Regions from separate parts of the Bradyrhizobium sp. MI1.7 genome, predicted to be linked through region 1. Evidence: riboswitches for the same ligand, from Rfam matches in the RefSeq annotation. Region 1 holds a riboswitch; the other holds the start of a gene.

Evidence for each region. A riboswitch is a leader RNA that binds a small molecule or an ion and turns the genes downstream of it on or off. The one in region 1 is predicted to bind cobalamin.
Region 2: it holds a riboswitch for cobalamin, as region 1 does, so the genes downstream of both, AC0L3X_RS14845 (TonB-dependent receptor) here and AC0L3X_RS05380 (ribonucleoside-diphosphate reductase subunit alpha) in region 1, are expected to answer to the same signal.

The regions. Positions count from the first base shown of each region.
Region 1 is NZ_JBVVPO010000003.1:180,825-185,791, reverse strand. Features, by position in the region: gene AC0L3X_RS05390 (DUF6925 family protein) at 19-1,029, shown strand; gene AC0L3X_RS05385 (hypothetical protein) at 1,091-1,669, shown strand; cobalamin riboswitch at 1,782-1,999, shown strand; gene AC0L3X_RS05380 (ribonucleoside-diphosphate reductase subunit alpha) at 2,122-4,967, shown strand, end outside.
Region 2 is NZ_JBVVPO010000013.1:37,248-42,214, reverse strand. Features, by position in the region: gene AC0L3X_RS14860 (efflux RND transporter periplasmic adaptor subunit) at 1-305, opposite strand, end outside; gene AC0L3X_RS14855 (FixH family protein) at 390-782, opposite strand; gene AC0L3X_RS14850 (hypothetical protein) at 885-1,250, opposite strand; cobalamin riboswitch at 1,482-1,689, shown strand; gene AC0L3X_RS14845 (TonB-dependent receptor) at 1,890-4,238, shown strand; gene AC0L3X_RS14840 (GFA family protein) at 4,377-4,784, shown strand; gene AC0L3X_RS14835 (Cj0069 family protein) at 4,945-4,967, shown strand, end outside.

The DNA.
Region 1 (4,967 bases):
GAGAGAGAGAGAAGCCTCATGACGACGGCCGATCCGCTCATGGACCTGATCGCAAGCCAGCTTGCCGACGCTGAGGCCGGCTGGAGCGTCGGCACGTTCGGTGCCATTGCCGAGTTCACACGCGAGCCCGGTGAGGCCCTCGATATGGAGCAGTCTCGCAACGGGATCAGCGCCGTGACGCAGAAGGGTGGGATACGCGTTGTCTCCCACCCGGATCTGCGCCTGATCGCATCGGAATCGCCGACCACGGAGAGCTGGAGCCACCGCATCGCGCTGTGTCTTCCGCATGAAGCCAGCGCCATGAGTGGTCGTACCGTGCTGACCGAGCTCGGTCCGGATGTCGAGGCGCTCCTGACGAGGGATCGCAGCGGCATCCTGTTCGACCTTGGTCTCGGAACGTTGCAGATCGACGCCTGCATCCGCGTCAGCGATGCCGATGCCGTCGCCGCGCTCAGGAGCCGCACGGGCCAATCCGTGTTCGCGCCCGAAAGCGACGCCATGCGGATCATTCTGGCCGCCAATCCGCACCGCGTCTTCATCAGCCGCATCGGGCGCGCCGAGGTATTCCAGCCGATCCCGCCGCCGGGTGGGCGAAGCCCTGACGGCCCGCACACCCACGTCCTGCCAAAGCTGCTCGCGCATCGCCGCACCCATGCCGCCACCGAGCCGCTGCCTGAGGGGTGGATCCCCTGCGCGCATCTCTATCCGGCCCATCCGCTCCGCGATCAGCTCGGCCGCAAGCGCGCTTTTCGGCCGGATCATCACGCAGCCTTCCAGGCGCTGCTCGAGCTCTATGGGCTGCCGGAGCTAACGGTGTGCAAGAGGGCCGTGGTCGACGCGGTCGCGAAGGGGCGGGGACCTGAGATGGCGACGCTTCCGCCCGATCGCACAGCGCGCGCCACCGTTCGCGTGGCCTTGCGCCAATTGGCGGCCAAGGAGCCGCACACGGCGGCACTCGCCGCCTGGCTTGCCGCCTACGACCGGCGCGATCCAGCCGAGACTGAAGATCCCATGGAGGCTCTTCACTGAGTCAGACGTGATGCCGCGTTTCAGCAAAAATGTGCTACAAATCCCGCAAGGAGATCGTTCCATGACTGTCACCATCCTGCCGCCCCACGCCGACCGTTTCCGCCTTCATCCGGTCGCGTCGCGCCTCGCGCCGATGTTCTGCTTTGCACTGCTGACGGTGTCATGCGCGCTCGCGAGCTTCGCGCTTGCCTGCGCGACGCCGTTTGCGGCGTTCGCCGTCGTCGCCGCCGCGATGCTGCCGATGCGTCCGGCGCTGCTCGTCGTCACCGGCGCCTGGCTCGTGAACCAGACCATCGGCTTTGGCGTGCTGCACTATCCCATCGATGGCAGCACCATCGCCTGGGGCTTTGTCATCGGTGCTGCCGCGTTGCTGTCGACGGCAGCGGCATCGACCGTTCTCCGCCTGCTGCCGCAGGGCCGCACGCCGCTGATGCTGGCCATCGCGCTCGTCGCCGCCTACGCCGCCTATGAGCTCGCGCTGCTTGCCGCGACGCCGTTCCTTGGCGGAGAGGGCGCGTTCACTGCGGCCATCGTGACGCGCATCGGGCTGACCAGCGCCGTCTGGCTCGCCGGCCTCGTCGCCGCCTGCGAGATCGTCCGCCTGGTCGATCCGTTCGGGCGCGCGATGCGGAACGCGTAATGCTGGATGTGCGTCATCCCAAGGGTTGCGCGAGCCAGGCGGGAACTCCCGCATTCCACAGGGAACACCGCTTCCGGCCGCAACGAATCGTTGACACCCGGCTGCATATGTCACCACATGTGGGCGTCACGGTTCCGCTGGATCGCAAGATTTAGTGGCTAAGAGGGAAGCCGGTGAACCGCGCGAGAGCGCGGAATTCCGGCGCTGCCCCCGCAACTGTCAGCAGCGAGCTGCTTCCGAACAATCGTCACTGGTGCGTTTCGCGCCGGGAAGACGGGAAGTGGGCGACGACCTGCGAGCCAGGAGACCTGCCGCGACGATCTGAACGTCCACGGGCGGGGTGTCCGGCGGTCGCTTGCACGCACCGCCCGGCAACTCTGCCGCCGGCGTTTCTGCAGCGTCCTTCCTTACAGCCCCGTTCAAACACAACGCGCGCATCACGGGGCCCTTTGATGTCACTCAACCTGCACGACGCGGACACCGCTTCCGCACCCATCGTTCATTTGCGTCCACAATCGCTTGCGCCTGCTTCGAGCGAGCCGGCCATGCAGATCATCCGTCGCAACGGCAAGGTCTCGCCGTTCGATTCCGCGAAGATCGCGGTCGCCATGACCAAGGCGTTTCTTGCGGTCGAAGGCACCAGTGCGGTCGCCTCGCGCCGCGTCCATGAGAGCGTGGAGCAGCTGACGGCCGAAGTCGTCGCTGCGTTGATGCGGCGGGCAGGCGAGGGACGCACCTTCCATATCGAGGATGTGCAGGACCAGGTCGAGCTCGCCTTGATGCGGAGCGAGCACCACAAGGTCGCACGCGCCTATGTGCTGTACCGCGAGGAGCGGTCGCGCCAGCGCGCCGAGGAGGCGGCCGCGGAAGCGACGCCCGCTGTCGCGCCGGCACTTCATGTCACGCTCGCCGACGGTTCGCGCGTTGGTCTCGACACCAAGCGGCTTGCGCTGATTATCGGCGAAGCCTGCGCCGGTCTCGACGGCGTCTCCGCGGCACCCGTGCTCACCGAGACCACCCGCAATCTCTACGACGGCATCAGCCAGGACGAACTGGCGCTGGCCTCGATCATGGCCGCACGCACGCTGGTCGAGCAGGAGCCGAATTATGCTTATGTCAGTGCGCGCCTGCTGCTGGACAAGCTCCGCGGCGAGGTGCTGTCCTATGTCCATGCCGGGCCGACCTTCGCCTCGCAGGCCGATATGGCTGTGCGCTATGCCGAATATTACCCGGCCTACGTGAAGACCGGCATCGCTGCCGAACTGCTCGATCCTGAACTGGCCCGCTTCGACCTCGGCCGGATCGCGGCTGCACTCAAGCCCGAGCGCGACCTGAACTTCCAGTTCCTCGGCCTCCAGACGCTGTACGACCGCTACTTCCTGCACGTCCGCGGCAAGCGGATCGAACTGCCGCAAGCTTTCTTCATGCGCGTCGCGATGGGTCTTGCGGTGCGCGAGATCGACCGAGAGGCCAAGGCGATCGAGTTCTACGATCTGCTGTCATCGTTCGACTTCATGGCCTCGACGCCGACGCTGTTCAATTCGGGTACGCTGCGTCCGCAATTGTCGTCCTGTTTTCTCACAACAGTCTCGGACGACCTCGACGGCATCTTCAAGTCGATCAAGGACAACGCACTGCTGGCAAAATATTCCGGCGGTCTCGGCAACGACTGGACGCCGGTTCGCGGCCTCGGCGCCCACATCAAGGGCACCAACGGCGAGAGCCAGGGCATTATTCCATTCCTGAAGGTCGCCAACGATACCGCGATTGCCGTCAACCAGGGCGGCAAGCGCAAGGGCGCCGTCTGCGCCTATCTGGAAACCTGGCACGTCGACATCGAGGAGTTCCTTGACCTGCGCAAGAACACCGGCGACGACCGCCGCCGCACCCACGACATGAACACCGCCAATTGGGTGCCGGACCTGTTCATGCAGCGCGTCGATATCGACGGCGAATGGACGCTGTTTTCGCCGGACGAGACGCCCGATTTGCACGGTCTCTACGGCGAGGCGTTCAAGACGGCTTACGAGGCCTATGAGACCAAGGCGAAAGCCGGCGGCATGCGCGTCTTCAAGACCGTGCGCGCGAGCGACCTCTGGCGTCGCATGTTGACGATGCTGTTCGAGACCGGTCATCCCTGGATCACCTTCAAGGACCCCTGCAATCTGCGTTCGCCGCAACGCCACGCGGGCGTGATCCATTCCTCGAACCTCTGCACCGAGATCACGCTGAACACCTCGGGCGACGAGGTCGCGGTCTGCAATCTCGGCTCCGTCAACATGCTCAACCATGTCGGGCCTGATGGTGTCGACCAGGCCAAGCTGAAGCGGACGGTGACGACAGCAGTACGGATGCTCGACAACGTCATCGACATCAATTTCTACACGATCCCCGAAGCGCGTCGCTCCAACATGCGTCATCGACCCGTCGGTCTCGGCCTGATGGGATTTCAGGAAGCGCTTCAGATCCAGCGCATTCCGACCGCGTCCGACGCGGCCGTGACGTTCGCCGACACCAGCATGGAGGCAATCTCGTTCCACGCGATCGAAGCGTCGTCCGATCTTGCCGCGGAGCGCGGACGCTATCCGAGCTTCGAGGGCTCGCTGTGGTCGAAGGGCGTCTTGCCGCTCGACTCCATCCAGCTTCTCGCCGACGCGCGCGGTGGTCTCGACGTTGATCGCTCCGCAACACTCGACTGGGATCGCCTCCGCAAGAAGGTCACGTCCAGCGGCATGCGCAACTCGAACGTCATGGCGATCGCGCCAACGGCGACGATCTCCAACATCTGCGGCGTCTCGCAGTCGATCGAGCCGAACTATCAGAACCTGTTCGTGAAATCGAACATGTCCGGCGACTTCACGGTCGTGAACGAGTTCCTGGTGCGCGACCTCAAGGCGAGGGGGCTTTGGGACGAGGTGATGGTCTCCGACCTCAAATATTTCGACGGCAGCGTCGGCCAGATCGACCGCGTTCCTGACGATCTGAAGGCGCTCTACGCCACCGCCTTCGAGATCGACAGCGCCTGGCTGATCGAGGCGGCCGCGCGCCGGCAGAAATGGATCGACCAGTCGCAGTCGCTCAACATCTACATCGCCAATCCCTCCGGCAAGAAGCTCGATGCGCTCTACCGGCTGGCCTGGCGGCGCGGCTTGAAGACGACCTACTATTTGCGCTCGCGCAGCGCCACGCATGTCGAGAAATCGACGTTGAAGGGCACCGATGGAAAGCTCAATGCGGTGTCCGCGTCTGTGGCGGTGTCGCACGCGCCGATCATGATACCGACCTCTGCGGTGCCGGA
Region 2 (4,967 bases), on a different contig from region 1:
CGGTAGTAGAGGATTTTTCGCGGCGAAGCCGCTTGCGCCTTCGGTAGCGCCGGCGCGACGGCCGCTCCATCGTCGTCGTAGACCGGCAGATAGTCCCGCCCGCGGTCGTCCTTCTTCGGACCCGCAGACCAGAGCGACGCGCCGCTTGGATCGCGGTAGTAGAGCGGAGTTCGCTCCGCGGCGGCCGCAGCCGATGATATGTCGGCCTCAGCGAGCCAGCCCGCACCGTTCGAATGCCAGTAGTAGCCGGCCAGGACCAGGCCGCCGCCCAGCGCAAGTGCCGTCAGGAGACGCAGCGTTTTCATGTCGTGTATCCGCGCACCCGGGAGCGCGCGTCCGTGTGAAGGAAAAGGGGGAATGTCGGGCGCTGCCGGGCAGCGCCCGAACGCTCACTTGACCGCCGTGACGATCACCTTGCCGGTGACGGTCTCCGGTTCGCCCTGCACCTTCACGGACAGCGTCATCTGGTAGCGGCCAGCCATCGGCAGGTCCGTCTTGAAGGCGTACACACCAGGCTCCCTGGACGGCAGCGGCGCGACCGCCGATTCCATCTCGGCCATCCCGTCCGGGGCCATGTCGAGGCGGGTCTTGAAGATGACTGCGTCCGGTATCGGCTTGCCGGACTGCTTGTTCGTCAGGCGAACGGCGAGCGTGACGTCTTCGCCCTTCCTCATCTGCGGAGTGACGGGCTCGAAGGCGTAGTCGCCCGCGCCCGCCATCGCGGCTGAAGCGGCAAGCGAAAGGGTGGCGGCGAGAGCCGCGGTGCGGATTTTGGAAAGCATTGTCTTGTCCTCATGAATTGATCTTTCGCCGTGGCGCGTGAAGCGCGCACGTCAGTCGTCGTCGCGAGCAGGCATGCCGCTCGCGTCTCGGGCTTTGCGAGATCAGATTCGAGGAGGTCGGAAAGGAGGACTGCCGCCGCGGAAGGAAACGACCTGATCCGGGGGAATAGCCAACGTGCTGGCCATGACGGCGAGACGCTCGAACGCCACGGGCCTGACATCACCGAGCGCGATGATCCCACCGACGCAGCAGAAGCCCATCCCGCACTTGTAGCCGCCGCTATGGGAGCCTGTTCCCTTCATGTCGGGACAACAATCGTCCATCGACATGTCGGCGTCGCCGCTCATGTGCATGGCCGTCTGCATGCCATCCGACGACATTGCGAGGTTCGCCGCGGACGCGCCAACCGGCAGCATCGCCAAGGATATGGCGATGGCGACTGCCAGGATGGTACGGACGAACTGCATCAATATCGACTTACTTTGTCAGGCCGGAACTCGGCCTCAGTAGCATATTCGGGCACCAAAGGCAGTCATTGATCGTGGTCAAGCGTTCGTTACCCAGGCTGGTCCGGAGGCCGGGTTGGACGTTTCGACGCGGTCCTTCGGACTATCGTGCAAAACAGCAACACAAGGCCACCATCGACCGACCAGCCCGTCCAGCAGCCCGCGCGGATGTTGACGCGCTCATCCCCTGATGCCAGTTTCGTGATCGGTAGTGTCCGCAAGGACTCTTCAAGGGAATGCGGTGCGTCCACCTCAGTGGGCAATTCCGCGGCTGCCCCCGCAACTGTAGGCGGATAGTCGACGACCAAACAAACCACTGGAGCCCCGCTTGGGCCTCTGGGAAGGTGGTCGAAGGCGATGACCCGCGAGCCAGGAAACCTGCTGCCAGCCATGGTCACGCGCGAACGCATTGGGCGGGGTGCCCTGATGTCGGACAAGTAGCCGGTGCATCCGCCGCCTGGGGCGAAGGTGGATGACTAAGGCAACCGCGGTGACGGTTTGTTTGCGTCGCCGCAGAGCGTTGTTGTGCAACATTTTCATTTCCGTGCTGGCGCAAGGCCAGCGTTATCGCGTGCTTTCCTGATTACTCTGCTCTCGTCGGTGTCCTTGTCGTCCGCGGCGCTCGCGCAAAGCGCGGCGCAGGACAACCGCTCCCGGGAGGTCGGCCCGGTGATCGTGTCGCCGCCTGCGCCGCGACAGGCTCCTGCCGTCAGCCCCGGCACTCAGAAGCAGCGCGCCGCCCGGCGCGCCGCGGGACGCAATCGTGGCGCCCCTGCTGTCGCCGTTCCGGCCACGCAAGCTCCGAGCGGCCCGGTGCAGACGCCGCTCAACACGGCAGCCGTCACCGATGTCGGCTCCCGGCTCGGCATCACGGCGCGCGAGATGCCGGCGACCGTCGAGGTCATCAGTCAGCGGACGATGCAGGACCTGGGCATCCGGACCACGACCGACGTCGCCAAGGCTGCAGTCGGCGTCACCGGCGGCGATGCGCCCGGCGCGCCCGCCATCTTCTCGATGCGTGGCTTTTCCGGCGACCAGATCTCCACGCTCTACAACGGCATCCCGATCGGGCCGTCGACCATGACCGGCCGTCCCATGGACGTGGCTGGCCTCCAGCAGGTCGAGATCATCAAGGGACCGGACTCGCTGGTGGCGGGCCTCGGTGCGACCGGCGGCGCCATCAACTACGTGAACAAGGCGCCGCACACCGGACCAATCGTCAACGACGCCTTCACCTCCTACGATTCCTTCAACGGCTATCGCGCCGGTTACGGATCGGGCGGCAGCACGCTGATCAACGGCCTCGACTACCGCTTCGATATCAGCCATTTCAACAACAAGGGCTTTATCGACGACACCTATTCGAAGCTCAGCAACGTCTCGGGCCAGCTGAACTATCGCGTCAACGAGAACCTGAAGATCTGGGGCGCAACCGAATACAGGCAGGACAACGACCGCTTCTACTGGGGGACGCCGCTGGTGCCGGCGAACGCGCCGGGCATCGTGCCGACGTACGGCATCGTGTCCGGCGTCTGGAGCAACTATTACCTCGGCGGCGGCACGCCGGTCCCGGTCACCATCGACGCGCGCACGCTGACCACGAACTACAACGTGCTCGACAATCACAGCGGCGCCAACGAGCTCTGGCTGCGCAGCGGCTTTCAATGGGACATCACCAACAACATCTCGCTGAAAAGCCAAGTCTACGGCTATGACGCCCACCGGCACTGGTTCAACAACGAGATCTCGTCGTTCGACCAGACCGTAGGCAATTTCGCAGGCGCGCAGAGCATCTACCGCGAGCGCCTGGCGCTCGATCACGCGCAGCGGCTCTACGGCAACATCACCGACCTCACCGTCAATTCCAACGTCGCCGGAATGGACAATCGCTTCGTCGCCACCGTGGCGGCGAGCAGCAACCAGTTCAACGTCTCGCAGGACACGTTGTTCTTCAATGACTACGTCGATCTCCTCAATCCGGACCGCGGCCTCTACGGCCCGCGCAGCGACGAGAAGATCTACACCCATCTCGACACCACCTCGCTGTCGTTCGAGGACCGGCTCAAGCTGACCTCGACCTTCGCGCTGATCGGCGGCATCCGTTTTGAGAATATCGAGCTGTCGCGGACCCGCTTCGACGAGACTGGCCTCCTGAAAGCCAGCTATCCTTTCTCGAAGACGTTCAATCCGGTCACCGGACGCATCGGCTACACCTGGGACATCGCGCCCGGCGTGATGCTTTACGGCCAGTACGCGACGGCGGCGGACCCGACGGTCGCGAACATCTTCATCCTCAGGCCCACGACGCCGCTGCTGCTCACGACGTCGCGAACCTACGAGACCGGCGTGAAGCTGCTGTCGGCCGACAAGCGCGCGGAGGCCACGCTCTCGGCCTTCGACATCGAGCGCAAGAACGTCTACGTCCCCGAAAGCGGCATCCTCTTCAACGTCGCCGGCAAGATGGCCTCCAAGGGCGTCGAGATTGCCGCCGCGGTCAATCCGGTCGCGGGCCTGAAACTATGGGGCAACGTCGCCTTCGTGCAGTCGCGCTTCATCGACTTCACCTATGTCGACGGCAATGGCGACTTCCAGTCCTATTCGGGCAAGACGCCGCCCAACGTTCCCAACTTCATCGCCAACGCCGGCGCCTCCTATCGCTTCGACACGAAGCTGCCGGTGGAGATCGGCGGCCTCGTCCGTCACGTCGGCGACCGCTTCAACTTCCAGGACAATCTGGTCACGATGGACGCCTACACGATCTTCGACGCATACGCGTTCGTCGATATTCCAAAAGCCTATTTCCCGGGCGTCGACCAGACCCGGATCAGCTTTCGCGTGAGGAACCTGACCAACAAGCTCTACGCGGCCTGGGGCGATCCGGGTTACACCGACCAGATCATCCTGGGCGCGCCGCGCAGCTACGAGGTCGCGGCTTCGTTCAAGTGGTAGTCGCGGATCACCTCGTCCGCGCCGTGGCGGGAGGTGTCACGCGACAGTAGGACGCAATCGCAAATCGATTGCGCCGTTGAAGCCGCGGGTCTCGAGAGCTATCGATCAACGAAACCTCGCTTCCATCGGGAGGAACGCATGAGCACCATCACCGGCGGTTGTCACTGTGGCGCAATCCGCTATCAGGTCGAGGGCGAAGCGATCGTGCACGCGCTGTGTCACTGCCGCGATTGCAGGCTTCACGCGGGCGCTCCCGTCGTCGGCTGGACGATGTACGCGGACGATGCCGTCAAGGTGACCAAGGGCGAGCCCAAGGTGTATCACTCCTCGGAACATGCCTGGCGGCACTTTTGCGGCGACTGCGGAACCGGCCTGTTTTATGTCAATGCCGACATGTTACCCGGGGTCATCGACGTCCAGAGCGCGACCTACGACGATCCCGATGCCGTACCGGCGACGATGCACATCCAGGTCGCAGAGCGCCTTCGATGGATGGAGCGCGCGCACGAACTGCCGACATTCGACCGCTATCCTCCGCCACCGTAGCGGCGCGCGCGAAGCGTTCGCCGTCTGGATGGAACCGCACAAACACCATCTTGCAACGGCCGGACGATCTCACGTAGATTGATCGGCGTGGGGACGAAGCAGACTCCCCGTGAGACCTCGGTCCAAGCTCTGCGCAGCACGCCATTCGTGGAGCTTGCGCATGGATACCGAACGCCACCCTCC